4 regions of the Zhihengliuella flava genome follow, and region 2 is predicted to be linked to each of the others. Evidence: riboswitches for the same ligand, from Rfam matches in the RefSeq annotation. Region 2 holds a riboswitch; each other region holds the start of a gene.
The links. A riboswitch is a leader RNA that binds a small molecule or an ion and turns the genes downstream of it on or off. The one in region 2 is predicted to bind S-adenosylmethionine.

Region 1 (6,938 bases), 400 kb from region 2:
GCTCCGCCTGAACGACGACGGCGCCGTCGCCGCCGTGGAAACCGGCGTTGGCGAGGGGCTGTTCGACTTTGGGTTCCGCGATGGCGAGGCGGGGCAGGCGCGCTTGCAGCACCCGCTCGGCGTGGCCGTGCTGCCGGACGGGTCCGTCGCCATCGCCGACACCTACAACGGGGCCGTGCGCCGCTACGACCCGGTGACGCGGACGGTCTCCACGCTGGGCCGCGGGCTGGCCGAGCCGAGCGACGTCCTGCTGGATACCTCGGTGGACGGGGGCCCGGTCCTGCTGGTCGTTGAAACCAACCAGCATCAGCTGGTGCGCCTGCCGCTGCCGAAGGAAGCGCTCATCGTGGATGAAGGCGCCGCGCAGACGCAGCGCGCCGCCACGCCCGTCGCCGCCGGCGCACACGAAGTCGTGGTGCGGTTCTCCGCCCCCAAGGGCCAGAAGCTGGACGACCGCTGGGGCGACCCGACCCAGCTGAAGATTTCCTCCTCTCCGGAGAACCTGGTGCTCGACGGTGGCGGCACCACCACGGGCCTGACCCGCACGCTGACGCTCAACCCGGAGCTCGACGGCGGCGTCCTGCACATCACCGCCCGCGCGGCGGCGTGCGACGGCGAGCCCGGCGGTGATATCCCGGATCACGCCGCGTGCCACCTGTACCAGCAAGACTGGGGCATCCCTGTGGTCCTCGACGAGGACGGTGACACGGGCCTGACGCTGGACCTCCGCGGGCTCGACTAATCGCGCCCTCGGTCAGCCGAGTGTGACGGCCACCCTAGTAGTTGCTCTCAGTAACTACTAGGGTGGTTCTCGTTTACCCCGCCTTCATCTCGCAAGGAGCGTGCCAGCCGACGTGCCCACGATGTTCAGCGCACTGAAAAGCCCGAACTATCGCTTGTGGGTGGCCGGGGCGCTGGTATCCAACATCGGCACGTGGATGCAGCGCGTCGCCCAGGACTGGCTGGTACTCACCGTCCTCACGGATCAGAACGGCACCGCCGTGGGTATCACCACGGGCCTGCAGTTCCTCCCGATCCTCTTCATCGGCGCATGGGCCGGGCTCATCGCGGACCGGTATGACAAGCGCCGGTTGCTCATGATCACGCAGACGGCCATGGGCCTCACCGCGCTGATCTTGGGCCTGCTCGTGGTCACCGAGACGGCCGAACTGTGGCACGTGTACGTCATCGCGCTGGCGCTCGGCGTCGGCAGCGCGTTTGATGCCCCGGCGCGGCAGGCGTTCGTCTCCGAGGTCGTCGCCAAAAAGGACATTCCCAACGCCGTCGCCCTGAACAGCGCCTCCTTCAACCTCGCCCGCCTGGCTGGCCCGGGCGTCGCCGGCCTCATCATCGCGTGGGTGGGCACCGGCCCGGCCTTTCTCCTCAACGCCGCGAGCTTCGCGGCCGTGCTCTTCGGCATCTCCCGCATGAATGTTGCCGCGCTGTACCGGGCGGAGCCAACCCCGCGCGGCAAGCGCCAGATCCGCGAAGGCCTCGCCTACATCGCCGGCCGTCCGGACTTGATCGTGATCCTGACGATGGCGTTCCTTGTGGGCACGTTTGGATTCAATTTCCAGATCACGAACGCCATGATGGCCACCAGCGTGTTCGGCCGCGGTCCCACCGAGTACGGAGTCCTCGGCTCCATCACCGCCGTCGGCACGCTCGGCGCGGCGCTCTGGGCGGCCCGCCGTGGCCGGTTCCGGCTCCGTTACCTCGTCGGCGGCGCCGTCGTGTTCGGGGTGGCTGGCGTCGCCGGTGCGCTCATGCCGTCCTTCTGGTGGTATGCGCTCACGCTGGTGCCCGTCGGCCTCGGGGCGGTGACGTTCCTCAACGGCTGCAACACGTCCATTCAGCTGTCCGTGGCACCGCAGTATCGGGGCCGCGTGCTGGCGGTCTACATGGCGGTCGTCCAAGGCGGGACGCCGATTGGGGCGCCGCTGATTGGCTTCATCGGGGACACGCTCGGCGCGCGCTGGGCCGTGGGGCTCGGCTCTGGCGTTGCCCTCCTCGCCGGGGCGTGGGCGCTGTACTTGGTGCTGCGCGGGCGGTTCGTCATCCGGGATGACAACCCCGCCACCGGTTCGCTGCCCGCGGTGAAGTAGCGCGCTATTCGACGGCGACGGGGGTGACGGTCACGTTCGACGTCGACACGTCGAGCTTTGCAGTGAACGTGTAGGTCTCCGTCACGTCCACGTCCGTCATCGCTCCGGTGGCTAGGTCCTGTTCCGTGAGCTGGAGGGAGACGTCCGCCTCCAGCGGGGCGAGGACCCAGCCGCCGTCGAACCCCGTGATCTGGATCTCCGGATACCGCTCGACCTCCCAGTCGATGGTGCTGGCGTCCACCCGGTCGACGGTGTCATACGCCAGCGGGCAACCGGCGGGCATGAGGACTTGCTGCTCGGTACACCCGTCGAGGTAGGCGCGCACCTGCTGATCCACCTCATCCGTCAGCGCCTGAGTGGGCTGTGACACCAACTGAACGGGATCCTCGGCGTCGCTGTACTCGGTGACAATGCGGCTGGTTTCCTCCGCCCGGAAGAATTGCTGCTCAAAGGACGCGGTGACGATCGCCGGCGGGAGGACCGGGAAGGTCGCCGCGCCGGCCTCGAGCGGTGCCTCAGTCCCGTTGACCACAACGTCCGTGGTGTTGGCCGCGTTGACCTGCACCTGCGGCAGCTTTCCCACCTGCAAGTCCCACTGGTCGAAGAACAGCCACTGCTGGCCGGTGCGCACCAGCCGGAAGTCGGTGTGGTAGCCGCGGCCTTCTACGCCGTAGGAGACCCGCACAGACGCGCGGTCCCCCTCCCGGTCTTCTTCCTCGATCTGCACGTCGCCGAGGGCCGCAGCGGAGGCCGCCAGCGGTTCGCGGGAGAGCATCAGGCCATTGCCTTCGGCCGGGGCGTCGAGGTTGAGGTAGCCGAGCGCGGTGGCGCCGTCGCCCTCCTGGAGAGCGGCCACGTAGTCAGCCACCACGCGTTCGGGACCAAAGTGCTTGGCATTGACGACGGCGATGGCCACGCCGGCCGCCACGAGGACGACGATCAGGGCCACCGCCCAGATGGCGATGACCCTGCGAAGCCGCGCTCGGATCGTGGTGTGCACGGGCCATACGCTACCAGCGGCGCAGGCTGCGGCCGTTCTTTGCGGGCGCGGCCGGTTTCCCGGCGCAGGCGCGGGTACACCGCGACGTACCGCGTCATCATCACGTCTTATGACGCGCGTGAGACGCGGCACCCCGGATTTCCGGGGGACACATCCGGCCACACGGAGTCATCGCGGGTCATGTGCAGCACTGTGAAGCGCCCGCCGCCGACTCATTTGTCCGTTCTCCCGCCGGCACCGCAGTCTGGTTCCACAACCCATCCAGAGCGGCTGAGAGATCTGGCTCGACGACGCCGCAGCAACCATCCGGACCCGGCCCTGCCGGCTCGGAACGGTGCTACCGCCAGAAGCGATGGAGACGCATCCACGGTCCCCACGCCCACCGTCGTCGTACCCGGTGGGTGTGCGTGGCGTACTCCTTCGCACTAACTGCGAGGAGAGACGATGACAGATCTGCAGGCATCGACGGCACCGTCGTTGTCCTACGAGCTCTATCCGCCCCGGAATGAGGCGGCCGCCGGCAGCCTCGTCGAGACGATTGCGGCGCTGGAGGCCACGGCACCCGACTACGTGTCCGTCACCTACAACGGGAGCCCCGCCCGGCGGCGGGCCTCCGTCGAGCTGATCGGACACCTGATCGAACACACCCGACTGCGCCCGCTGGCCCACCTGACGTGCGTGGGGGAGAGCCGCGCCTCCCTGGACCGCCTGGTCAATCACCTCGTGGCACTCGGGGTGCGCGGGGTGTTGGCCCTGCGCGGCGATCTACCCCCGGGGCACGACGCCGTCGGGCCGGGCGAGCTGCCCTTCGCCCGGTACCTCGTGGAGCTGATCCGCGAGGTGGAGGCGCGCCGCTCCGCCTCGCTGGCCGCGGGGCGGCTGGCGATCGGTGTGGCCGCGTACCCCACGCGCCACCCCGAGTCGCCGAGCTTCCAACACGACGTCGAGGTGTTGCTGGCCAAGGAACGGGCGGGCGCGAACTTTGCCATTACCCAGATTTTCTTCGACGCGGCCGAATACGCCCACCTCGTGGCGGCCGCCCGCGCCGCCGGGGTACGGATCCCCATCGTGCCGGGGATCATGCCCGTCAACAGTGTGCGGCGGCTGACCCGGCTGGCGGAACTGGCCGGGCTGGCCCCCGACGCCGCGCTGCTGGCACGGCTGGAGCGGGCGTCGACTGATGCCGAGCGTCGCCGCATCGGGATCGACCACGCGGCCGCGTTGGCCCATGAAGCCTTCGTGGCAGGAGCCCCCGGCCTGCACCTGTACACGTTCAACGACGCGGTGGATTCCGTCGCCGTCGTGGACCAGCTCGGCCTCACGGGCGCCGGGACGGCGGACGCGGCGGGCGCAGATTTCGGCGACGCCAATGCGTTGGCTAGCGCCTACGCGGAGGCCGCGAACCGGCCGCTCGCCCACGCCTGAGCCGGCCGCCACACCAACACATTCCCTTTGATTTCAACCCACTCACCCTAGGAGTCACCATGACCACGTTCCCGAACGCCACCATCCTCGGCTACCCGCGCATCGGCCCCCGGCGCGAGCTCAAGCGCGCCGTCGAGTCCTACTGGGCCGGCCGCAGCACCGAGGCGGAGCTGGAGTCCGCCGCCGCGTCGCTGCAGGACGCCACCGTGGAGCGGCTGCGCGCGCTGGGTCTGACCGAGTCCTCGGCCATTCCCGCGGACTTTGCGCTGTACGACCAGGTGCTGGACACCACGGCCGCCTTGGGCGCCCTCCCGGCCCGATTTGCTGACCTGGCCGGGCCGGGCGGGGAAATTGGCCTCGACGCGTACTTCACGCTGGCCCGCGGTGACGCCGAGCGCGCCCCGCTGGAGATGACCAAGTGGTTCGACACGAACTATCACTACCTGGTCCCCGAGATCGGACCGGAGACCAGCTTTGCCGCGCTGGCCGACCGCCTCGCCGGGATCGTGCGGCGCCATCGGGCCCGCGGCGCCACGCTCCGCCCCGTGCTCGTCGGGCCCGTGACCTACCTGCTCTTGGCAAAGGCGGCCGACGGCGCGCCGGAGACCTTCCGGCCGATCGATCGCCTGAACGACGTCGTCGCGGCCTACCGCGGCGTCATCGCGCAGCTGGCCGACGCGGGGGCCGACTGGGTGCAGCTGGACGAGCCAGCCCTCACCACCGAGCACGGCAGCGCCCACGTTGACGACGCCGTGCTCGCCTACCGCGAGCTCGCCGATGCCGCGGGGTACGACGCCGGCACCCGCCCGGGACTGTTCGTCACCACGGGCTACGGCACGGCGGGCGACCCGGCCGCGCCGGGGCAGGCGCTCGCCGAACTCGCCGCCGCCGGCGTCGATGCCGTCCACGCGGACCTCGTTCGCGGCGCACGCCCCGGCACCGAGGCGCTGCAGGCGCTGGGGGACACCCGGTTCGTCGCCGGCATCGTGGACGGACGCAACGTCTGGCGGAACGATCTGGCCGCCTCCGCTGACTTGCTCACCTCCCTCGAGGCAGATGCCTCGGTGGCCACCAGCACCTCCCTGCTGCACGTCCCGCACGACGTCGCCGCTGAGACCAACCTGCCGTCCCCGCTGCCGCACTGGCTGGCGTTCGCCGACCAGAAGGTGAGCGAGGTGCTGACGCTGGCCGCCGGCGTCGAGCAGGGCCCGAACCGCTCGGCCGAGGTCGCGGCTCAGATCCAGGAGTCGGAGGACGCGAAGGCCGAGCGTGCCGCGGCCGAGGGCGTGCGGCGCGCCGAGGTGCGGCAGCGCACCGCGGCCATCACGACCGAGGACGCGACCCGCGCCGATGCCGCCGATCGGGCGGCGGCCCAGGCCGAGCGCCTGAGCCTGCCGGCGCTGCCGACCACCACCATCGGTTCCTTCCCGCAGACGGGCGAGGTCCGCAAGGCCCGTGCCGCCCACCGCGCCGGATCGCTGACGAATGAGGAGTATGACGAGTTTCTCCGCGCGGAGATCAAGCGGGTCATCGACCTGCAGGAGGAGATCGGTCTCGACGTGCTGGTGCACGGCGAACCGGAGCGCAATGACATGGTCCAGTACTTCGCGGAGAACTTTGACGGGTTCGCGGCCACGGAGCACGGCTGGGTGCAGTCCTACGGCTCGCGCTGCACCCGCCCCTCCATCTTGTGGGGCGATGTGTCGCGGCCGGAGGCGTTCACCGTCCCGTGGATCGAGTACGCGCAGTCACTCACCCAGAAGCCGGTCAAGGGGATGCTCACCGGGCCGGTGACCATCCTCGCGTGGTCGTTCGTTCGCAACGATCAGCCGCTCGCCGAGACGGCCAATCAGGTGGCGCTGGCCCTGCGCGACGAGGTCGCTGACCTGGAGGCCGCTGGCATCGCCGCCATTCAGGTGGACGAGCCCGCGTTGCGCGAACTGCTGCCGCTGCGCGCGGCCGACCAGCCGGCCTACCTGGACTGGTCCGTCAACGCGTTCCGGCTGGCCACCTCTTCCGTCCGCGTGGACACGCAGATTCACACCCACCTCTGCTACTCGGAGTTCGGCGAGGTGATCTCCGGAATTGACGGCCTGAACGCGGACGTCACCTCCATCGAGGCGGCCCGCTCCAAGATGGAGGTCGCGGCGGACCTGCAGGAGTTCGGGTTCGGCCGCGGTGTGGGTCCCGGCGTCTATGACATCCACTCGCCCCGCGTGCCCTCGGCCGGCGAAGTGGAGGAGCTGCTGCGCATCGCCCTCGCCAGCGTCGGAGAGCGCCAGCTTTGGGTGAACCCGGACTGCGGGCTGAAGACCCGCGGGTACGAGGAGACGGTGGCCTCGCTGAAGAACCTCGTCGCCGCCACCGCCTCGGTCCGCTCCGTGGACCTGGCCGCCCAGCCGGCCTAA
Region 2 (6,938 bases):
CACCACCGCGTCGATCCCTGCGGGGCGGCGCCGCAGTACGCTGGTGGCCACGGCCATGCCCATGGAAAAGCCGAGCAGCGTCACGGACGAGTGCCGCTGCTCCACGGTCTCGAGCCAGGAGATGACATCGTCGACGGCGGACGTCACCCGGTCAATGGAGTACTCCGGCTCGTGCAAGAGCGGAAACCACGTGTACCCCGGACCAAGCGCATGTGGGGCGCGCACCGAGGCCAGCGTGAACTCGTCCGGCAGCATCGGCGCGAGGCCGATCAAGTCCCGCTCGTGGGACAGGTAGCCGTGGAACATGACGATCAGCGGCGTGCCGTCGCGCTCGTTCTCGGGCCGGCTCCAGACGACTTCGGGGCTCCATACGTTGGTCATGCCCCCATTGAATCACCGGCCGTGGTGGGCCGGACAATCGTGACTGCTCGGCGCGTTAGTCGGTGAAGATCCGGCGCCGCAGGGCTCCGGCCAGCTGCTGCGCGTCGGTCAAGAAACCATCGTGTCCGATGGGCGTGGTGATGTATTCGACGGGACCGGCGCCGAGCAGCCGAGCCATCTCCTCCGACTGCGCTGGCCAGTAGAGGCGATCAGAATCCACGGCGGCCACCAAAAACTGGATGTGCCCCAACGAGCCGAGCACGCGTGCGAGCCCGCCGCGGCCGCGGCCGACGTCGTGACTCATGAGGGCTTCCGTGATGATGAGGTAGGCATTCGCGTCGAACCGACCCACCAACTTCCCGGCCTGGTGGTCCAGGTAGCTCTCAATTTGGTAGCGTCCGCGCTCGCCCGGCAGGGCCGCGTAGGGGTCCTCCCCCGCCTGCGCTTGACGGCCGAACCGCGCGTGAAACTCCACGTCGGAACGGTAGGTGATGTGTGCCATGCGCCGGGCGATGCCGAGGCCTGCCACCGGCCCCTCCCCCAATCCGGCCACGCCGCCCGGGGCCGTCGCCGGAGCACTGTAGTAGTCCCCGCCGTCGAAGCGGGGATCGAGGCGGATCGCCTGCGTCTGAATCTGCGCGAAAGCAATCTGTTCCGCCGTGGAGGCCGCCGTCGTGGCAATGGGCACGCACCGCTGCACCCGCTCGGGGAACGTCGCAGCCCACTCCAAGGCGCGTGCGCCGCCCATTGAACCACCGAGCACCGTGTGCCAGACATCGACGCCGAGCGCGTCGGCCAGCCTGGCCTCCAGCCGCACGGCGTCCCGCAGCGTGGTCAGCGGGAAACGCGAACCGTAGGCCCTCCCGTCGGGGGCGGCGCTGCCCGGCCCCGTCGACCCGTTGCAGCCGCCGACCATGCCGGGGGCCACCACGAAGTAGCGGTCCGTATCGATCGGAGCCCCAGGCCCCACGAATCCGTCCCACCAGCCGGCTTCCTCGCTGCTACCGCGGGCCACGTGCGGATCCCCCGTGAGGGCGTGCAGCAGCAGGACGGCATTGGAGGCCTGCGCGTTGAGGGTGCCCCACGTCTCGAAGGCGATGTCGACGGCGTCGAGCTGCCCGCCGGCGTCAAACGTGTACGGCCCCGTGGACAGCACGCGCAGCATGCCATCGGCGAGGTGTTCGGCGCCGGCGAGTTCGGCGGGCGTGCCGCCCGGCCGTGGTGCATTGCTGGCCGGGCGGCTGACTGCGGTAAAGGTGTCCGTCGGCGTCACTAAACAGCGGCCTCGCGTGGTTCGGCGGTGGCGCGGGCCTCGACGGCGGCGAATCCGGCCTCCAGGTCCGCGATGATGTCGTCAACGTGCTCGATGCCGACCGCGAGGCGCACCAAGCCCGGCGTCACGCCCGCTGCGGCCTGCTCGGCCTCGCTGAGTTGGGCGTGGGTGGTGCTCGCCGGATGGATGGCGAGCGAGCGGACGTCGCCGATGTTCGCGACGTGCGAGTGCAGGCTGAGGCCATCGACGAAGGCCTGCCCGGCGGCGCTGCCGCCCGCCACCTCGAAGGCGACGACGGCTCCTGTGCCGCGCGGCCCATACTTTTGGCCGCGCTCGTACCACGGGCTGGACTTCAACCCGGCGTAGGCGACGCGGACGACGTCGTCCCGGTCCTGAAGCCATTCGGCGACGGTGTTGGCGTTGGCCACGTGGCGCTCGATCCGGAGGCTGAGCGTCTCCAGACCTTGGGCGATCAGGAACGCGTTGAAGGGCGAGAGGGAGGATCCGAGGTCCCGGAGCAATTGCACCCGGGCCTTGAGGATAAACGCCAAATTGGCGCCCAGGGCGCTGCCCACCCCAAGATCCCGGGCGAAGACCAGCCCGTTGTAGGACTCGTCCGGCGTGTTGAAGGTAGGGAAACGCTCCGGATCGGCCGCGAAGTCGAACGTTCCGCCATCGACGATGACGCCAGCGATCGCGGTGCCGTGCCCGCCGAGGTACTTTGTGGCGGAGTGGATCACGACGTCGGCTCCGTGCTCCAGCGGGCGGATGAGGTATGGCGTGGCCAGCGTGTTGTCCACCAGCAGGGGCACTCCTGCCGCGTGGGCGACGGAGGCGACGCCCTCAATGTCCAGGACATCTTGGCGTGGGTTGGAGACGACTTCGGCGAACAGCGCCTTGGTGCGTGGACGGATCGCGGCACGCCATGCCTCGAGATCATCCGGGTCGGCCACGAAGGTGACCTCGATTCCGAGACGCTTCAGCGTGTGCTTGAGCAGGTTCTGCGTCCCCCCGTACAGGCTGGGACTGGCGACGATGTGGTCCCCGGACTCCGCCACGTTCAATAGCGCAAAGGACGTGGCGGCCTGGCCCGAGGACAGCAGGAGGGCGCCCACGCCGCCCTCGAGATCCGCGATCCGCGCCTCCACCGCGTCGGTAGTGGGGTTGCCGATCCGGGTGTAGATCGGCTCGAGCTCGGCGAGCGCAAAGCGGGCGGCGGCCGATTCGGCGCTCGGGAACACGAAGGACGTGGTCTGGAAGATCGGCAGGGCGCGGGCGCCGTTGCCGGGGTCCGGCACGTGGCCGGAGTGAATCTGGCGGGTTTCAAAGGACCAATGGGCCTGAGTACTGTGCTGCGTCATGGACGTTCCCCTTTACCGTGTGGGGCCGCCCGCCGCGCCAACACCAGAGAGCCTGGCGCCGTGGGCGTACCCGCGCTTGCCCCGGGCCGGTCGGCTCGAGGCCAGGTCCTCACCCGGGGCACCCCACCGCGAGTGGAGGGTTGCCGGCCAGCAAACCGGGGTTTTGCGCTGGCACTCATGACCTTGCGCTCTAGTGTGTGTCACGAGGCCGTGCGCCGCAAGCTCGAGGCGAAACACACGTTCACGCGCGACGAAAATGCACCCGAATGACAAACTTAGGCAACCCTAAGTCGAGAGCTATCTCACAAAGTGCCATCATGAGCACATGATGAGGTTGGACCATGTTTCATACGCGTGCGGACCGGACGGCCTGACGGCCACTGCTGAACGGGTGGCAGAAAAGCTCGGTCTCGAATCTGTCAAGGGCGGCGTCCATCCCCGCTTCGGTACCCGGAACGTTATTTTTCCCTTGCAGCACAACCAGTACCTCGAGGTCGTCGAGGTCCTGGATCACCCCTCCAGCATCAAGGCGCCGTTCGGCCAGGCCGTGCGCGCCCGCTCGGAAGCTGGCGGCGGATGGATGGGCTGGGTCGTCGCCGTCGAGGATCTTTCCGGCTTCGAGGATCGTTTGGGGCGCACGCGCGTTCCCGGCAATCGGAAGTTCCCGGACGGTCAGGAACTCACCTGGCAGCAGATCGGCATCAAGGGCCTCATCGCCGACCCGCAGGTGCCCTACATGATCCAGTGGGATGAGGGCACGGCCCCGCTGCACCCCTCTCAAGCGCTGGAGAATCCTGCGGGCCAGATTGCGCAGATTTCCATTGCGGGCTCGCCGGAGCGCGTGGCCGAGTGGCTGGGTGAGCCGGAGCAGCACCCGTTGCATGATGTGACGGTCGACTGGCTGGCCCCGAACGGGACTCCGGGCATCATGTCCGTCTCCTTCATGACGCCCCACGGTCTGGTGACGCTCTAAAGCGCCTCACGAGATCACCGCGGCGGGGCGTGCGTTTCTGACAGCGTCAGGAACGCACGCCCCGCCGCTGCTCGTCTCGGGAGGATTCCTTGCCCGCTCGGGCTCCCGGCCCGCTCAGGCACCAATTCCGATGGCGCTCCCCCACAGGGCAAACCCGATGAAGCCCACCGCGTCGAGCAACACGTGGGCTACCACCAGGGGCATCACCCGCGGCTGCCCCCGGTCCATCGAACGCTGATAGAACCAGCCGAAGACCACGCCCATGGCCACGTTGCCGAGGAACGGACCGAACCCCTGATACAGGTGGTAGCTGCCCCGCAACACGGCCGAGATGAGAATGATGGCCCACGCCCGCCACGGCCCTTGGTGCACTCCGAGCTGCCGCAGGTAGTGGAAGAGGAACCCAACCACGAGGACTTCTTCCAAGACCCCGTGGCGCACGGCGGAGAGCAACAGCACCGGGATGGTCCACCAGTAGTCGCCGAGGTTTGCGGGAGCGATCGCCGTGGTCATCCCGAGCGCTCGCCCCGCCGCGTACACGCCCAGCGTCCCGACGCCGATGGCGAGGAACAGCGCGGTCCCCGTGGCGGCGTCGTACCCCACGCTGGGCAGGAGCCCACGCCCCGGACGCCGCACCCCGAAGCCCAGTACCGCGAAGGGCGTGCGCCCCGTCAGGAGGTACAAGAAGTAGAGGGCCAGGACGGCCGGGACCAGCGCAAAGGCGATGTCAAGCAGTTGGTACAGCAGGTCAAACACGGGGCGCTCGGCGCGGGAGGTGTTCATGCTCGTCGTCTGCTCGGCCAGCGGACCACGCGTGAGCTTGTCTGCCAAGCTCACGACGGCGTAGACGGCTGACTGTCCGAGGGAGAGCCCCAAGACCAGCCCCAGTTCGAGCCACAGGCGCCAGCGGGCGGGCCGGCCTGCGGTGGGCTGCAACGCGCCGGGGGCGCCGACGGCGGGTTCAGGCACACGGGACGAGCTCATAGGATCGATGGTATGCGCCCGCCCACAGACTCTGAGATTGCCCTGGCCGAAAACCTCTACCCCGGCCCGGCGTGGGCGCAGGGCTCCGTGGCGGAGGGCGGGCAGTTTCACGAGGTCCTTGTCACCGAGGAGGCCGTCCTGCGGATGGCGCGCGACGACGTCCAAGCGGCCCAGCTACCGCGCCGCGTGGCGCTCGTTGATGCGCTGAGCGGGCGATTGCCCTACGCCGTGCCCTGCTCCCTCAGCCGGATTGCCGACGGCGCCGTCGTGCAAGAGTTCATCCCGGGCGCGGCGCACCCGCCGCACACCGGCGACCCGGTGCGGTTACGCGAGGTGATCGCGGCTCTTGCCGCCGTGGATGTGGCGCCGCTGCGCGAGCTGTTGGCTCCCCCATTTGCCTACCGCGGGCCGTGGACCGAATCGAAGATCGCCACCACGCTCACGGCGCTCGGCGAGCATGCCTCGGATCCGGCCAGCGGCGCGGCGTTGGTCCACGACGCCGCGTTGGTGCTCGCGGAGCTGCGCCAGTTCGCCGACGTGCCGGCGCAATTAGTCCACGGGGACCTCGCCGGGCACAACATGCATTGGATCGGAGGGCGCGTGAGCGGCATCCTCGACTGGGATTTGGCCGCCGCGTGGGATCCCGCGCTCAACGTCGCGTATCTCGCCGCATGGCACGGGCGTGACCTCGTGGATGAGCTGGCCCGAGATGCGGAACAAGCGCGGCGAGCGCGGATCTGGGACGGCGCCATGCGCCTCGAGGGGATCTATAACGCAAGCCTGCGGACCGATGCCCCGAACTGGGGAAAGCTCATGCGCAAGGTCGCACCACGCGTCCATGCCGCGCGGGAGGCGATCTGATCCTCCACGCCTAGCGACCATACGACGGCCGCCCCGCGGCCCGTGCGTGAGGCACGGACCGCGGGGCGGCCGGTCGAGCTAGGCGGGTTAGGACAGCGCGGAAACCGCGGCCTCGTAATTCGGCTCTTCCGTCGTCTCGGCGACCTGCTCGGTGTACAGGACGGTGCCGTCGGTATCCACCACGACCACCGAACGCGAGTTCAAGCCGGCGAGCGGACCGGTGGCAAACTTCACGCCGTAGTCCTCGCCGAAGCTCGAGCGGAAGGTGGAACCGGTGACCACGCGCTCAAGACCCTCGGACCCGCAGAAGCGTGCCTGGGCGAACGGAAGGTCAGCGGAGACGCACACCACGGTGGTGTTCTCCAGCTCCGAGGCGCGCTGGTTGAATTCGCGCACGCTGGCGGCGCAGGTGCCCGTATCAACGCTCGGGAAGATGTTCAGCACGAGGCGCTGACCGGAGAAGTCGGTCGACTTCACCTCGGACAGGTCCGCGCCGACCAGCGTAAATTCGGGAGCGGTAGAACCCACGGCGGGCAGTTCTGAGACCGTCTGGACGTCATTTCCTTGCAGCGTGATGTTAGCCATGGCTCATGTCTACCACGCCCCCTGACGTGCGGCGAAGCGCCCGCGACGTATGACACCGCGGGGGCCGCCCTGCCGTAGGCTGAGGGCATGGCTTCCGCAGCGCAGCATCTGATCCGTACCTCCGAGCTGCCCGTCTCCGCTTGGCGCAATGGCCGCGGCAAGACGCGTGAAATCCTCTCCACTGAACGGCGTCGGCTCAGCCTCGCCCTCGTCGATCAGGCTGGCGAATTCTCCCGCTACGACGGCTTCACCCGGGTGCAGACCGTGGTGGAGGGCGAGCTGCTGGTGCTGACCGTGGACGGGCGCGAGCAGGCGATCGAGCAATACCGTCCCTTCACGTACGACGGCGCCGCGCAGACCACCGCGTCGCTGCCCACCGGCCCGGTGGTCTGCCTAAACGCGTTCGCGGCGCACGGTACGTCCGTGAGCGTTCTCGTCCTTGAACTCAGCAAGAAACGGGCCTTACCCCTCGGCAATGATCAGTACGGCATGCTGCTGGCGGGGCACGCCCAGCTAGCCA
Region 3 (6,938 bases), 1.2 Mb from region 2:
AGTATGGACACTGCAGGACAGAACGACGCCGGCGCGGGTGCACTAGGCCGCCCGGCGAATGACTCGCCGGTTACGGAACCTACTCCGGCCGAGCGCGGACGTTTTGTCGAGCGAATTCTCTGGACCTTCGCCGCCGGGGCGGCGGTTTATGCGCTGGTGTTTGCGTTGATCTCCGGCGGGCTGGGGCACCTCGTCGTCGGGCGGCCACCGGCACTGATCGTGACGCTGTTGATTGGCGCGTTTCCCCTCGTGATGATGCTGGCCGGTTATCTGGCTGCGCGGCCGGTGGAGGCGTACCGGGGTGTGGCGCTCATTGGCATCTTGCTGGGCGCGGCGCTCACGATCTTCGGCTTTTCGCATGGCGCAGTCCATGCGGTCACCGGCATCGGGCTCTTGCTGTGGGCGTTTAAGACGCGGGAACAGATCCTCGTTTGGGCGGGCGTCGCCAGCCTGGTGCTCACCGCGGCACACCTGTTCGTGGGTGGGCTCATGGTGCCGGCAAGTTATGCAGAGACTCGGCCGGATGCCTTCGGGCCCGCGTTCACCGTGGCACCCTACTGGGTCGGCGTGCTGTGCGCGCTGATGCTGGCTGCTTGTGCCATCGCCCAGTGGTTCCGCCGCCGACGAGCGGCCGCCTAGCGCCGCCGTCGTCTGGCATCTGCCCGCGGCGCGCGGCAGAATCGAGAGTATGGACACTGCAGGACAGAACGACGCCGGCGCGGGCCAGGCGCCCCAGCCCAGCGCGGCTCACGCGGCGGAAACCAGCCGCTTCACCTCCAAATTGCTGTGGATCTACTCGGTGGCCTTCGTGCCGTGGGTGATTGTGGCGATCGTTCTGGCTGGCATGGCGCAGCAGGGTGGCGGGGATGCGGCCCTCTCCGGGGCCGCCCTGTGGCTATGGTTCCTCGCCGCGGCGGCCCCCACCGCCGCGGCCATTGGTGTGCTGTTCATCGCGCGTTCCCACCCCGCGCCCGCTGTGGCGCAGACGGCGCTGATCCTCGCCGGGGTGAGCCTGCTGCTGCTCGTGACGGCCTTGATGTTCGGCGCGCCAAAGCTCACGCTGCTCGCCATGTTGGCCGTCTGGGCGGCGGTGCTGCGCACGCACTGGATGACCGTTGCCGCGGGCGCGATGCTCGTGGCGTTGGCGGCGCCCCTACTCCTCGCCCCACTGGTGGGCAGCGGGGCGGTCCCCGCTCAGACCGTGCCGGTGATCGACGCCGCGATGCTGGGCACCCTCATCGCGTGCGCCGTCAAGGCCCGCACCACGGCGGCCGAGCGCCGGTCCTAGGTCCAGCGCTTGATGGCCCAGCGCTCCACCAGTCCCAACACGGCGTCGGACAGCTTGCCGATCACGGCGAGCAGGATGATGGTCAGGATCAGCCGGTCCGTGCGCCCGTTGTACTGAGAGTCCGTCAGCAGGAAGCCAAGTCCCATCGAGGACGCGATGAGCTCCGCCGCAACGAGGAACAGCCAGGCCTGCGCGAGCGCGAGCCTCAGGCCAGAGAAGATGGACGGCACCACGGCCGGCAACTGCACGGCCGTGAGGAGTTTGACCCCGCGCATGCCGAACGCCCGCGCCGCCTCGATGAGGTTCTTGTCCACGTGGCGCAGCGCCAAGTAGACGGTAGTGAAGACGGGGAAGAACGCACCGATCGCGATCAGGGTGACCTTGGAATCCTCGCCGATCTTCATCCACAGAATCAGCAGCGGAACCCACGCCAGCGACGGCACCGCCCTGAAGGCCCCGATGGTGGGGGAGAGCAGCGCGTCCGCCAGCCGGGACAAACCGACCAGCGAACCCGCGGCCAGGCCCACGAGGCCACCGATGGCGAAGCCCAGCAGCACGCGCTGGGTGGAAATGCCGATGTGAGGGCCCAGCTCTCCGCGCTCCATGAGCTCCACACCCGCACTCCACACGGCGGTGGGAGAGGGCAACTGCACCGGGGAGAACACGCCCAAGGCGGTGGACAGGTACCACGCCGCGAGCATGACCACGGGCACGACGGCGCCGAGGATCACGCGCCCGCCCGTCGTGTTCAGCAGCCGCGAGGCGCCGCGGCCCGACGGTTCGGTGGCGGGTTGCTCTCGCTCGCTGGCCGGCTCGACCGCGCTGGACCCGAAGGAGCCTACGGCGACGTGCGCGGCGACGTCGTGCTCCGGCGTCTCGCGGCTACTGTGCGTGTGCGGGGTGGGGCTCATGATGACTCCGTGATGGTGGAGGAGTCGGCGTTCTCGGCGAAGGACGGGTCAAAGAGCGTCTCGAGGGCCTCGTCAATGCTCTCCTGATCGGAGACATCGCCAATTTCCACGAAGATCGGGCCGACGGCCTCGAGGACGCTGCGCTGGGCATCGCCCGGCACGGGGTCCACATCGAGGTTGGACCGCTCGAGGATGACCTTGTTGGCGATCGGCTCTTCGAGGCCCGCGACGTCCGCGAGGATTTCCGCCGTTTCCTCTGGATTCTCCGCGGCCCACTCACGGGCCTTCTGGTAGGCGTCGATCACGGTCTGGGCCAGCTCGGGCTCGTTCTCGAGGAAGTCCTCGGTGGCGTTGAGGAATCCGTACGTGTTGAAGTCCAGGTTGCGGTACATCAGCTCCGCGCCCTCTTCCTCGGCGCCGGCCATGATCGGGTCAAGGCCTGCCCACGCGTCCACGGAACCGTTGTTCAGCGCCGACCAGCCGTCGGCGTGCTGCAGGTTCTCCACCGTGACGTCGTCAATGGTCATCCCGTGCTCCTGCAGGGTCTGCACCAAGAAGAAGTAGGGATCCGTGCCCTTGGTGGCGGCGATCTTCTTGCCCCGCAAATCCTCGACGGAGGCGATGTCCGAGCCCTCCGGCGTGACAATCGCGGACCATTCCGGCTGCGAGTACATGGCGATGGTCTTGATGGGCGTGCCGTTGGCGCGGGCCAGCAGGGCGGCGGAGCCAGCGGTGGATCCCACGTGCAGCGCCTCGGAGCGCAGCCCCTCGTTGGCCTTGTTGGAGCCGGCGGACTGCAGCCAGTTCACCTCGACGCCCTCGTCCTCGAGCGTCTCCTCCAGCCAACCCTGATCCTTGATGATCAGGCTCAGCGGGTTGTAGGTGGCGAAGTCCACGTTGAGGGTCTCCGCGCTGGCTTCGGCATTCTCGCCGGCGCAGCCAGTGAGGGCCACGGTGGCGGCCACGGCGGTGGTCAGTCCCAGCAGGCGGTGGGTGCGGGTCAAAGATTTCATGATGCTCCTGATGATGAGTGCGAGGTGATGCGGTACGGAAAGGTGTGTGGGGCCGGGCGGTAGCGCGGCGGGGAGGTGAGCGCCAGGCGTGGGTGGGCCGGGTGCGCCCGGTGCGTGGGGCGGCCGCTCATCGAGGTGAACGACGGCGGCGCGTCGGTGGGCGCCGGACGACGCCGTCGTCCTAGTGCCGGTGGGGGTCCACGCCGAGCTCTTCGAGCAGGCGTGAGCGCAAGGCGCTGAGCTCTGTTCCGGAACGGTCCCGCGGGCGCCGACCGGGGACCTCAAGGCATTCGGCGACGGTGGCGCCGTCGGTGCCCGGCGTGCGGCCGAGGACCAGGATGCGGTCCGCGAGTTGGAGGGCCTCATCCACGTCGTGGGTGACCAGCAGAATGGTTGCCGGGTGCTTGGCGTGAATGTCCAGCAGCAGGTCCTGCATCTTCAAGCGCGTGAGCGCATCCAGCGCGCCGAACGGCTCGTCTAGCAGGAGGACGCCGGGCCGGCGGGCCAGTGCGCGGGCGAGCGAGGCGCGTTGGGCCATGCCGCCGGAGACCTCGCGCGGCCGGTGATCGGCGTGCGCGGCGAGTTCTACGTGCTCCAACAGTTCCGTGACCAACTGCTGGCCCGCCGACTTGTCGGTGCCGCGCGGCAGGCCCACCGCGACGTTGTCCCGAATCGACTTCCACGGCAGCAGGCGGGGTTCCTGGAACGCGAACGCCGCGGACTCGGCGATGCCGGTCACCGGTGTGCCGCCGATCCGGACGGCGCCGGTGGTGGGGGAATCCAGCCCGGAGACGGCGCGCAGCAGCGTGGATTTGCCGCAGCCGGAGGGCCCGAGGATGGCCAGGACCTCTCCGGGGCGCACGTCAAGGGTGATGTCCCGCAGCACGGTGGCGGAGCCGAAGGCCTTGGACACCGCGTCGAAGGTCACGGGCAGGGCGCGCTCCGAGGCGACGGGCGCGGCGGTGCTGGCCGTCGTGGCTGCAGCGGGGGACAGCGTAGAGGAAGTCATGCTCATCTCCATCGGTCCTGGCGTTAGCACCTTTCCGTCATGACGGATGGTTGCTGCGGCGTCGACGAGCCAGATCTCTCAGCCGCTCTGGATGGTTGGTGTGCACTACTAAAGACTGAACATGACGCCGAGCGCAACGTCGTGGGCCTTCATGTGACGCGATGTTGAGCCATCGGCGGCCTCGAAGACGCGCTGTGGCGTCCGGACCGGCCCCTCAATCCGTGTTTAGTAAACGTTTGCGTGGCCCAAATCACCACCTCTAGTGTCGAGGGCAGTCGTCACGCAAACGATTACGTGACGACGCCGGATGCGGCACTGCTTACGCAACACAGGCGCCGGGTGCCGTCCGGCAGGCGAGGTCTCAACGGGAGGGAGAAGAACGTGGCGACGATCCGCGAAGTGGCAGCTCGAGCGGGCGTCTCCGCCGCCACGGTGTCGCGCGTCGTTAACGGCGTTCCCGGCTTTTCTGAAGGGACCCGGGAGCGCGTGAAAGCCGCCATCGACGAGCTCGGCTACGAGCCAGACTCGCTTGCCCGCGGCCTGAAGACCTCGCAAAGCGCCCTTCTCGGCGTCTTGGCGCCGGCGGTGTCCGACGCCTTGGCCTCCCAAATCCTCAGCGGCGTGGAAAGTGCCGCGCGGGAATCCGGGCACGCCGTCATGCTGGGACGCACGGGAGCTGGCGCCGAGCTGGCCACCGACTACCTCAGGACGCTCCGGGCCTACCGGCCCGCCGGCGTCGTCCTCATTTCCTCCGCGATCACTCCGGACATGCGCCGCGCCGCGGGATCGCGCATCCCCCTGATCTCCGTGGCCATTCGCAAGGGCAGCGAGTTCGCCAGCATCGCGATCGACGACGAGCTGGCGGCCTATGAGGGGACCAAAGCACTCCTCGACGCCGGGCACCGACGCATTGGGCTCTTGGCCGGGGACGAGTCGTCGGTCCTCGTGAACAAGCCTCGCGAACGCGGCTACCGCCGCGCGATGGCTGAGGCCGGGGCCACACCGCTGGAAGAGCGTGGCAACTCGCTCTATGAAAGCGCACTTCCGGCCCTCGAGAGACTGTGGCGGCGCGACCCCGGCCTGACCGCAATCTTTGCCCTCAGCGATGAGATGGGCGCCGCCGCCGTCAACGAGGCGCAGCGCCGAGGCCTCCGCGTCCCGGATGATCTTTCCGTGCTGGGATTCGATGACACGCCAACCTCCCGGCATGTCCATCCGCCCCTCAGCACGGTGGCCCAGCCCTTGGTACCCATGGGCGAACTCGCCGTCAGAGTTCTGCTTGGCGAACACGGAAGAAACCGCATCCTGCCGCACCGATTGATCACGCGGGGAACCACCGGCCCCGTGCCTGCCTACTCGCCCTAGCGATTCCCACACACCCACCATCGCGCCGCTGACTGGCCGCGTTCGACACGCGAGTCCGCAGCGCCGTACTGAGTCCTGCCCAGAAACCCTGTTCATCAACCCGCCCGCACCACCGTTCCACGAGGAGAAACATCATGAAGCAACGTCGCTCGAATCGTCCCTTCGCCGTCACGGCCATCGTCTCCATCGGCGCCCTCGCGCTGACCGGCTGCAGCTCGGCCGCGAGCTCTGAATCCGGTGACCCGCAATCCTTCGAAGGGCGAGGTCCCATCACCTATGTCAGCAGCCCGGATTCCTCCGGGGCAGCGCAGGAAACCATTGACGCCTGGAACGCGGAGCACCCGGACGAGCAGGTGGAGTGGATCGAGCTCCCCCTAGACGCCGATCAGCAGCGTCAGCAAATGGTGCAGAACGCCCAACTCGAATCGGACACCTACACGGTTCTCAACCTCGATGTGGTGTGGACCAGTGAATTCGCCGCCAACCGCTGGATTGCTCCGTTGCCCGAAGACGAGTTGCCGGTGGCGGAGATGATCCCCGCGACGGTTGAGGCCGGCACGTACGCGGATCAGCTCTTTGCCGCCCCGTATTACACCGATGGGGCGCTGCTCTATGGGCGGTCTGACCTGTTGGACGCGGCCGGGGTGCAAATGCCGCAGACGTGGGATGAGATGCAGGCTGCGTGCGATGCGGTGTTGGCGTTGCCTGAGGCCGAGGGCATGAGCTGCTACGCCGGGCAGTTCGACAAAAATGAGGGCCTGACGGTGAACTTCAGCGAGGCCGTCACCTCCGCCGGCGGCACCCTGTTTACTGAAGACGGGCAGCCCAGCGTTGACACGCCGGAAGCCCTGACGGCGCTCAACTTCCTGGTGGACGGATTCGAGTCGGGAATGATCCCGGAAAAGGCCATCACCTTCCAGGAAGAACAGGGGCGTCAGGCCTTCCAAAGTGGTGACCTCGTGTTCCTGCGCAACTGGCCATACATCTACAACCCGCTGAGCGCCGAGGACGGGTCCAGCGAGGTAGCGGGGAAGTTCGAGGTTGCCCCGATCCCGGGCTTGGAGAGCACGGGCGTTTCCACGCTGGGCGGCCGGAATCTGGCCGTCTCCACCTTCGCCGAGAATAAGGCCACTGCGCTGGACTTCATCGACTTCTTTGTCAGCCGTGAGCAGGAGGGCCAGCGCCTCGAGCTCAGCTCACGGGCCCCGGTCTACGGCGAGTACTTCGAGGACGACGACGTGGTGAGCTCGTTGCCCTACCTGCCCACTCTGTTGGGTTCCATTGAGTCGGCCCAGCCCCGGCCCAAGACCGTCCAGTACGGCCAAACCACCGCCGCGATTCAGGACGCCGTC
Region 4 (6,938 bases), 1.2 Mb from region 2:
GCGGCGCCGGGGTGGCCGGCGGGCAAGCGGTCACCCTGGCCAAAGACTTTCTGGCGCAGCGTGCCCGGCGCGTACTCGCTCTGGGCGAGTCCGCGGCGGCGCAGCTCCGGCAGCAACCCCTCGATGAATTCGACGTAGGAGCCGGGCAGCACGTGATTGAGCACATTGATGCCGTCCACGCCCGCGTCCTGCCAGATCTCGAGGGTGTCCGCGATCTGCTCTGGGGTGCCCGCGATTTGCTGACCGTAGGCGCGGGCCCGGGCGATCTGGCGCAAGGTGGGCCGCCCGTCGGGGGCCAGTCGGCGGATCGTGTCCAGGTGCCCTTGGTTGCCCTCGGTCTGCAGATCGCCCACCGGGGTGTCGAGGTCTAGGCCGCCGAGGTCCACGCCCAGGCCTCCTCCAATGTGCGCCACGACGTAGTCCAGGTCCAGCCACTCGTCGAACTCCGCCTGTTTGCGCTGCACCTCGGCCTCCGTGCTGCCCACGAGGAAGGAGAGCCCGGCGAAGACCTTCAGGTCCTCCGGCGAGCGCCCGGCCGCCACAGCCTGCTGACGGAACTTCGTGGCGTTGCGGCGGGCGTGTTCCGGTCCCGGGGCGAAAATGAAGGTCGCCTCCGCGTGCTGGCCCGCGAAGCGCCGACCGCGGTCCGAGGAGCCCGCTTGGAAGAGGAACGGGGTGCGCTGCGGGCTGGGCTCCACCAGGTGCGGGCCCTCAATGCTGTACCGCGGCCCGGCGTGATGGATCCGGTGCACTTTGGCCGGGTCCGCGTACAGGCCAGCCGACTTATCCGCGGCGACGGCGTCGTCCTCCCACGAGCCCTCCCACAAGGCGTAGGCGGCCTCGAGGTACTCCTCGGCCCACGTGTAGCGGTCCTCGTGGTCCGCCAGCCCGGCGCCACCGAAGTTTCGATGCGCGTTGTCCAGCACGCTGGTGACGACGTTCCAGCCGACGCGCCCACCGGACAGGTGGTCCAGTGTGGAGAGCTGCCGGGCGAACTGGAAGGGGTGGTTCTGGATGATGGAGCTGGTCAGCGCCAGCCCAATCTCGCTCGTGCTGGCCGTCAGCGCGGACAGCAGCACCAGCGGATCGTTCGCGGGCACCTGCAGGCCCTTGCGCACGTGGGCGTCGTGGCCGCCGTCGTATTCGCCGTACAAACCGGCGACGTCGGCGAAGAAGAGCGCATCGAACTTGGCATCCTCCAACGTGCGGGCCACGTCCTGCCAGAGCGCCAGCTCGTTGAAGCGGTGCTGCTGGGCCTCGGGCTGGCGCCAGTGGCCGCCCAGGATGTGGTTGGGGGTATTCATGACGAACGCGCTCAGCAGAAGGCGCGGGCGAGTGGCAAAGGTAGCCAAGAAAACTCCTAGTGACGCTTGTCGAGGCGGCGGGCGTAGCGCGTTCCGCCAATCTGGACGGCTTGGACGAGGACGATCATCAGCACGATCGCGAGCAGCATGACGGCGGTTTCATACCGGTAGTAGCCGTAGCGGATGGCAAAGTCGCCGATGCCGCCGCCACCGACGAGCCCAGCCATCGCCGAATAGCTGATGAAGCTGACCGTCATGATGGTGATGGAGCCGATGAGCGCCGGGCGCGCTTCGACGAGGAGCACGTCCCGGACAATTTGGCCGCGCGTGGCGCCCATCGACCGGGCGGCTTCGACGACCCCGGATCCCAGCTGCGTCATGTTCTGCTCTACAAACCGGGCGAAGTACGGAATCGCGTTGATGGTCAGCGGGACGATCACCGCGGCGGTGCCAATGGTGGTGCCAACGATGATGCGGGTGATCGGGATGATCGCGATGAGCAGGATCAGGAACGGGAAGGAACGGATCACGTTGACCAACGAGTCCACGATCCGGTGCAGGCGCGGGCGCGGCTTCAGGCCCACCGGTGAGGCGGAGTAGAGCCAAATGCCCAGGGGCGTGCCGATGAGCACGGCCACGGGGATGGCCACCAGCAACATGGCAAACGTCTGCCCCATCGCCACGCCGATCTCCGGCAGCAGCTCAATGATGCGGTTGAAATCGAATCCCTCGACGTCAGACATGGGCCAGCTCCTTCGCGGCGGTGGAGTTCGCGGCCACGTGCCGGCGGCGCTCGGCCAGTGGGACGCGCTTGATGTGCAGGTCGGCGTCGAGCAGGTAGCGGCCGATCTCCGTGGTGGGCTGGAACGCTCCCGAGCGGAGGTCATCGACGGCGAACCGCTCGGCGATGCGCCCGGCTTCCATGACGGCGACGTCATCCACGATGTTCTTGACGACGTCCAGCTCGTGGGTGACCACCACGGTGGTAATGCCCAACTGCTGGTTGATGTCCGCGAGGTACTGCAACACGGATCCGGTGGTCCGTGGATCCAGCGCCGAGGTCGGCTCGTCGCACAGCAGCACCTTGGGCTTGGTGGCGAGGGCCCGGGCGATCGCGACGCGCTGCTTCTGCCCGCCGGAGAGCTTCGCCGGGTAGGACCGCGCGCGGTCGCCGAGGTCGACGATCTCCAGTGCCTCCGCGGCCCGTTCCCGGCGCTCGCGCTTGGGCACGCCGGCGAACTTCAGGGACAGCTCCACGTTCTCCTGTGCGGTGCGGTTATTCAGCAGGTTGAAGTGCTGGAAGATCATGCCGAGTTGGTGGCGTTCGCGGCGCAGCCCCTCATCGTCCAACGCGGTGAGATCGACGCCGTCGACGACGACCTGGCCGCTGGTGGGGCGCTCCAGCAGGTTGATGTTGCGCAGCAGGGTGGACTTGCCGGCCCCGGAGAAGCCAATCACTCCCTGAATGGATCCGGCGGGGACGTCGAGGCAAACGTCGTCGACCGCGGTGAAGCCGTCCTCACCCCGCTTGCCGGCGAAGTGCGTGGACACGTTACGAAGACTAATCATGCTCTCCTCCATCGGTCCTGGCGGTAGCACCTTTCCGTCGTGACGGATGGTTGCTGCGGCGTCGTCGAGCCAGATCTCTCGGCCGCTCTGGATGGGTGTTCTATGCGGTTGTGATTCCAGCTTGTGCCGGTGGTCTCAGGTGCGGCGAATCGCGCCGACGCCGCGCGTCACGATCCGACGCACGCGGCGTCACAAGTCAGAGTGTTGCGCTCGTGTGACGCTGTGTGACGTGGCCTAGATCTGCCGGATGTACGACGACGCCGCCTCGCCCGCCGAGTCGTGCGTGGCCGGGGGCGTGCCATTGACCTCGTAGTCGCCGATGATGCGCGCCCGGTAGATCGCCGGGTTGTGTGTGGCGATGGTGCGCGCGTTGCGCCAGTGGCGGTCGAAGTTACAGCTCGTTGAGGTGGCGGAAGCGCCGAGCCCGTCGAAGAGTTTGGACGCGGCCGCGAGCACCAGCGGCTGCACCGCCGATTGGGCGCGATTCGCCACCAGCTCGCACGCCGTATAGGTCTCCTGCGGGCTCAGCTCCTCCTGGGCGAACAGGCTCTCCACCTCCGCCACCGCCGCGAGGACCACGGACTCGGCCGCAAAGGACTGCGCGGAGATCTCCCCGATGAGCTGCAAGACTTGGGGCTCATCGCGGAGCGGGACGCCGGTCCCGGTGGTGAAAGCCCGGGTTCGGGCCTGCACCGCGGCCCGCGCATCCGCCAACGTGGCGCGCGCGATGCCGGCCTGCACGGCCAGCAGAACCAGCTGGAAGATCGAGGACTCCGGGAAGTGCGGCTGCTCCGTGGGGCCGAACAGCGTGTCCACCGGGACGTCGTCGAACACCGTGGAACCGGTACCCGTCAGCTGCTGCCCAAACCCATCCCAATCGTCGTAAATCTGCACGCCCGAATGGGACGTCGCCACCACGGCCAGGTGCCGCCCCTCGCGGGTCGGGTTCGTCGCGGCGACGACGGTCCAGTCGGCGAAGATGGTGCCGGTGCAGTAGTACTTGGTCCCCGTGACGCTGACCCCGTAGGGCGTGACGTTCAATTGCGTGTTCCACGAGCCCATGCGGTTGCCGCCGCGCTCCGCATAGGCGTTGCCGATGAGCTGACCGGCGGCGATCCTCGCCACCCACTTGGCCCGGACCGCCTCATCCGGGTGCACCAGGATCTGTTCCACGAAGGCGATGTGGGCACGCAAGAGATGGGCGATCTGCGAGTCGGCCTCGCCGAGCTCGATCAGCAGGCGGAACGTGTCAGTCAGGGACGCCCCGTACCCACCCTCGGAGGCGGGGAGCCGCAGCGCGCCGAAACGCTCCGCATTCAGCCAGCCCACCTGTTCGATCGGCAGGCGGCGCAGCGCATCCCGCTCCGCCGCCCCCGCGGCGATCCGCGCAAAAACGGGCCGAAAACGCCCCGCGAGCTCGTCATACTGGCTCCCCACCGGCGTTCCCGGGGTGACCTTGAGCAGCAGCCGTGGCTCGGCGTCCTGCGCTGCCGCGGCGGCCGCCTGTTGGGCCTGCTCGACGGCGGCACGCTGCGGATCCGTGGCGGACGGGTTGGTGGTGGAAATACCCAAGGAAGAATCAGCCTCCATCGCTTCTGGCGTGAGCACCTTCCCGCGCCGGGCTGTACCGGTGGGGGTTGCTGCGGCGTCATGGAGCCAGATCTCTCGGCCGCTCTGGATGGTTTGGTTGAACCATTCGGCCACAGAAGCGCGCTCATGACAACCTGAGGCGATGCGGTGACCGCACATTTCGTCATGTGTCGCCAGATGGCGAGCCGGTGACCCGCCGGCGCGCGGCGCCGGCGTCATCAACTCACTCTGTGACAGGCCGCTGAGGCGATGCGTTACGCAGCGGGACCGGTCAGAACCCAGGCTGCCGCATCAGCCGGGAGCCGATGCTCCTTCACCTCGGCTGAAGCGATCAACAACCGTCCCTCCGGCAACTCCACCGCGTGCTCGCCCATGGCCACGACGACGGCGAGGCCGGTGCCGCTGCGGCACACCATGGCCTCCCCCTCGAGGTTCCAGTCGGCCCCCGCATGCGGGTCGAACTGCCCCGAGGCCACCAGCTCGCGCCGGATCCGCACCGCCTGCCGCGTCATCGCCAGCAGGGAATCCGCCGACTGTTCTTGCGCGTCAATGCTGTACCGCCCCCACCACTCCGGCTGAGGCAACCACGGAACCGCACCGGCGTCGTCCGCGAACCCGTGGGCGCCGTCACCGCCCACCGACCACGGCAGGGGCACGCGGGCCCCATCCCGGCTGACGCCCCCACGGAACCACATCGGATCCCGGCGTTGATGTTCGGGAACGTCGACTTCCGGAAGCCCTAGCTCCTGCCCCTGGTAGAGGTACGCCCCGCCGGGAAAGCCCAGTGTGGCCAACACCCCGGCGCGCGCCCGCCGCGCCCCCACGGTCCCACCTCCAAACCGGGTCACCGTCCGCACGAGGTCGTGATTTTCCAACGCCCACGTCGGTGCCGCGCCATGCTCCCGGCGCATGGATTCGAAGCGTCGTCCGGCATCCACCCAACGCTCCGGTTCCCATCCGAGCCGGGCGAAAGCGAACGCGAACGTCTGGTGCATTTCATCCGGTCGCGTATACCGGGCGGACCGCTCTGGCTCCAGATTCACTTCTCCGACCAGCACGCGAGGCGGTTGGTACTCCTCTGCCAGCCGGCGCCAGCGCCGGTACACCTCGTGCACCGCTTCCTGGTCCATGACCAGGGGGTTCGAGCGCAAGCCATCAATCACCGCTGGAACGCTCGGTGAATCCGGCAAACCGGGCGCCTTGAACAAGCCGTGGGCCACATCAATGCGCGCCCCGTCCGCGCCGCGGTCGAACCAGAAGCGGAGCACGTCATCAAACATGTCCCAGATCTCCGGCTCGTCCCAGTTCCAATCGGGCTGACCCGGGGAGAAGAGATGGAGGTACCACTCCGTGTCCACGGCCGACTCCGGCGCGATGCGGGACCACGCCGGGCCGCCAAAGACGCTCAACCAGTTATTCGGCGGCTGCCCATTTTCCCGGCCGGGCTCGATGTGGAACAAGCGGCGGGCCGCGGATCCCGGCCCTTCCGCCACAGCCTGCTTGAACAGCGGATGCTCGGTGGACGTGTGGTTCGGGACGATGTCCATCAGCACACGCAGGCCAAGCTCGTGGCAGCGAGCCGCGAGTTCGTCGAAGTCCTCGAGCGTCCCGAACAGGGGGTCAACGCCGCAGTAATCCTGAACGTCATACCCCTGATCCACCCCGGGAGACGGCTGGAACGGCGTCAACCAGATACCGCTCACGCCCAGCGCTGCGATATACGGCAGGCGCTCGATCACCCCGCGGAGGTCCCCGACCCCGTCGCCGTTGGAGTCCGCGAAGGAGCGTGGGTAGACCTGATAGACCACCCCGGTCTCCCACCACTTCTCGTCTAAGGCGCGCTGGTCCAGCGGGGAAACGCTAGGACCAACCGGCGGTCCGCTCAGCTCGGCGGGAGTGGGCATCACTTGGTTGCTCCTGACGTAAGTCCTTCAACAATGCGGCGTTGGAAGATCAGCACGACGATCACCAACGGGATGGTCACAATGACGCCAGCGGCCATCTGCTCGCCATACGGCGCCTGAAATTCACTGGCGCCCGTGAACTTGGAAATCGCCACGGTGGCCGTCTGAAACTTCGGGTTATTGACCATCGATAGGGCAATGATGAACTCATTCCAGCTGTGGATAAACGTCAGAATCGCGGTCGTGAAGATTCCGGGCGCGGCCAGCGGCAAGAGGATCTTCCGGAAAGCCTGCCACTTCGTGGCGCCGTCGATCATGGCCGCCTCTTCCAAGTCGAACGGCAACTGCTTCATAAACGTGGTCAGGTTATAGACGGCCAGGGGGATGGCGAAGGACAGGCTCGGCACGATCATGGCTTGATACGTGTTGATCCACCCGATGTCAGAGAACAGCCGCAGCAACGGCACCACGACCGAGATTCCGGGGAACATCGAGGTAGCGATAATGACCGCGAGGATCACGTTCTTGAACCGGAAGTGCAAGCGCGAGATCGCGTAGGCCGCGAAGATGG

Region 1: linked by a shared signal. The riboswitch ahead of IW252_RS05135 (methylenetetrahydrofolate reductase) and the one ahead of IW252_RS03325 (bifunctional o-acetylhomoserine/o-acetylserine sulfhydrylase) in region 2 are both predicted to bind S-adenosylmethionine.
Region 3: linked by a shared signal. The riboswitch ahead of IW252_RS08790 (ABC transporter ATP-binding protein) and the one ahead of IW252_RS03325 (bifunctional o-acetylhomoserine/o-acetylserine sulfhydrylase) in region 2 are both predicted to bind S-adenosylmethionine.
Region 4: linked by a shared signal. The riboswitch ahead of IW252_RS08820 (acyl-CoA dehydrogenase family protein) and the one ahead of IW252_RS03325 (bifunctional o-acetylhomoserine/o-acetylserine sulfhydrylase) in region 2 are both predicted to bind S-adenosylmethionine.

The regions. Positions count from the first base shown of each region.
Region 1 is NZ_JADOTZ010000001.1:1,107,513-1,114,450, reverse strand. It holds gene IW252_RS05150 (NHL domain-containing thioredoxin family protein) at 1-742, shown strand, start outside; gene IW252_RS05145 (MFS transporter) at 864-2,105, shown strand; gene IW252_RS05140 (nuclear transport factor 2 family protein) at 2,110-3,105, opposite strand; SAM riboswitch class I at 3,360-3,464, shown strand; gene IW252_RS05135 (methylenetetrahydrofolate reductase) at 3,550-4,530, shown strand; gene metE (5-methyltetrahydropteroyltriglutamate--homocysteine S-methyltransferase) at 4,590-6,938, shown strand.
Region 2 is NZ_JADOTZ010000001.1:703,175-710,112, forward strand. It holds gene IW252_RS03315 (alpha/beta hydrolase) at 1-381, opposite strand, end outside; gene metX (homoserine O-acetyltransferase MetX) at 437-1,546, opposite strand; gene IW252_RS03325 (bifunctional o-acetylhomoserine/o-acetylserine sulfhydrylase) at 1,654-3,015, opposite strand; SAM riboswitch class IV at 3,083-3,198, opposite strand; gene IW252_RS03330 (VOC family protein) at 3,341-3,988, shown strand; gene IW252_RS03335 (CPBP family intramembrane glutamic endopeptidase) at 4,103-4,972, opposite strand; gene IW252_RS03340 (aminoglycoside phosphotransferase family protein) at 4,985-5,833, shown strand; gene tpx (thiol peroxidase) at 5,921-6,418, opposite strand; gene IW252_RS03350 (HutD/Ves family protein) at 6,506-6,938, shown strand, end outside.
Region 3 is NZ_JADOTZ010000001.1:1,885,940-1,892,877, forward strand. It holds gene IW252_RS08770 (hypothetical protein) at 4-639, shown strand; gene IW252_RS08775 (hypothetical protein) at 689-1,288, shown strand; gene IW252_RS08780 (ABC transporter permease) at 1,285-2,199, opposite strand; gene IW252_RS08785 (aliphatic sulfonate ABC transporter substrate-binding protein) at 2,196-3,212, opposite strand; gene IW252_RS08790 (ABC transporter ATP-binding protein) at 3,394-4,221, opposite strand; SAM riboswitch class I at 4,227-4,319, opposite strand; gene IW252_RS08795 (LacI family DNA-binding transcriptional regulator) at 4,603-5,586, shown strand; gene IW252_RS08800 (ABC transporter substrate-binding protein) at 5,721-6,938, shown strand, end outside.
Region 4 is NZ_JADOTZ010000001.1:1,894,420-1,901,357, reverse strand. It holds gene IW252_RS08835 (LLM class flavin-dependent oxidoreductase) at 1-1,352, opposite strand, end outside; gene IW252_RS08830 (methionine ABC transporter permease) at 1,361-2,047, opposite strand; gene IW252_RS08825 (methionine ABC transporter ATP-binding protein) at 2,040-2,873, opposite strand; SAM riboswitch class I at 2,879-2,971, opposite strand; gene IW252_RS08820 (acyl-CoA dehydrogenase family protein) at 3,108-4,463, opposite strand; SAM riboswitch class I at 4,457-4,558, opposite strand; gene IW252_RS08815 (alpha-amylase family glycosyl hydrolase) at 4,718-6,367, opposite strand; gene IW252_RS08810 (carbohydrate ABC transporter permease) at 6,367-6,938, opposite strand, start outside.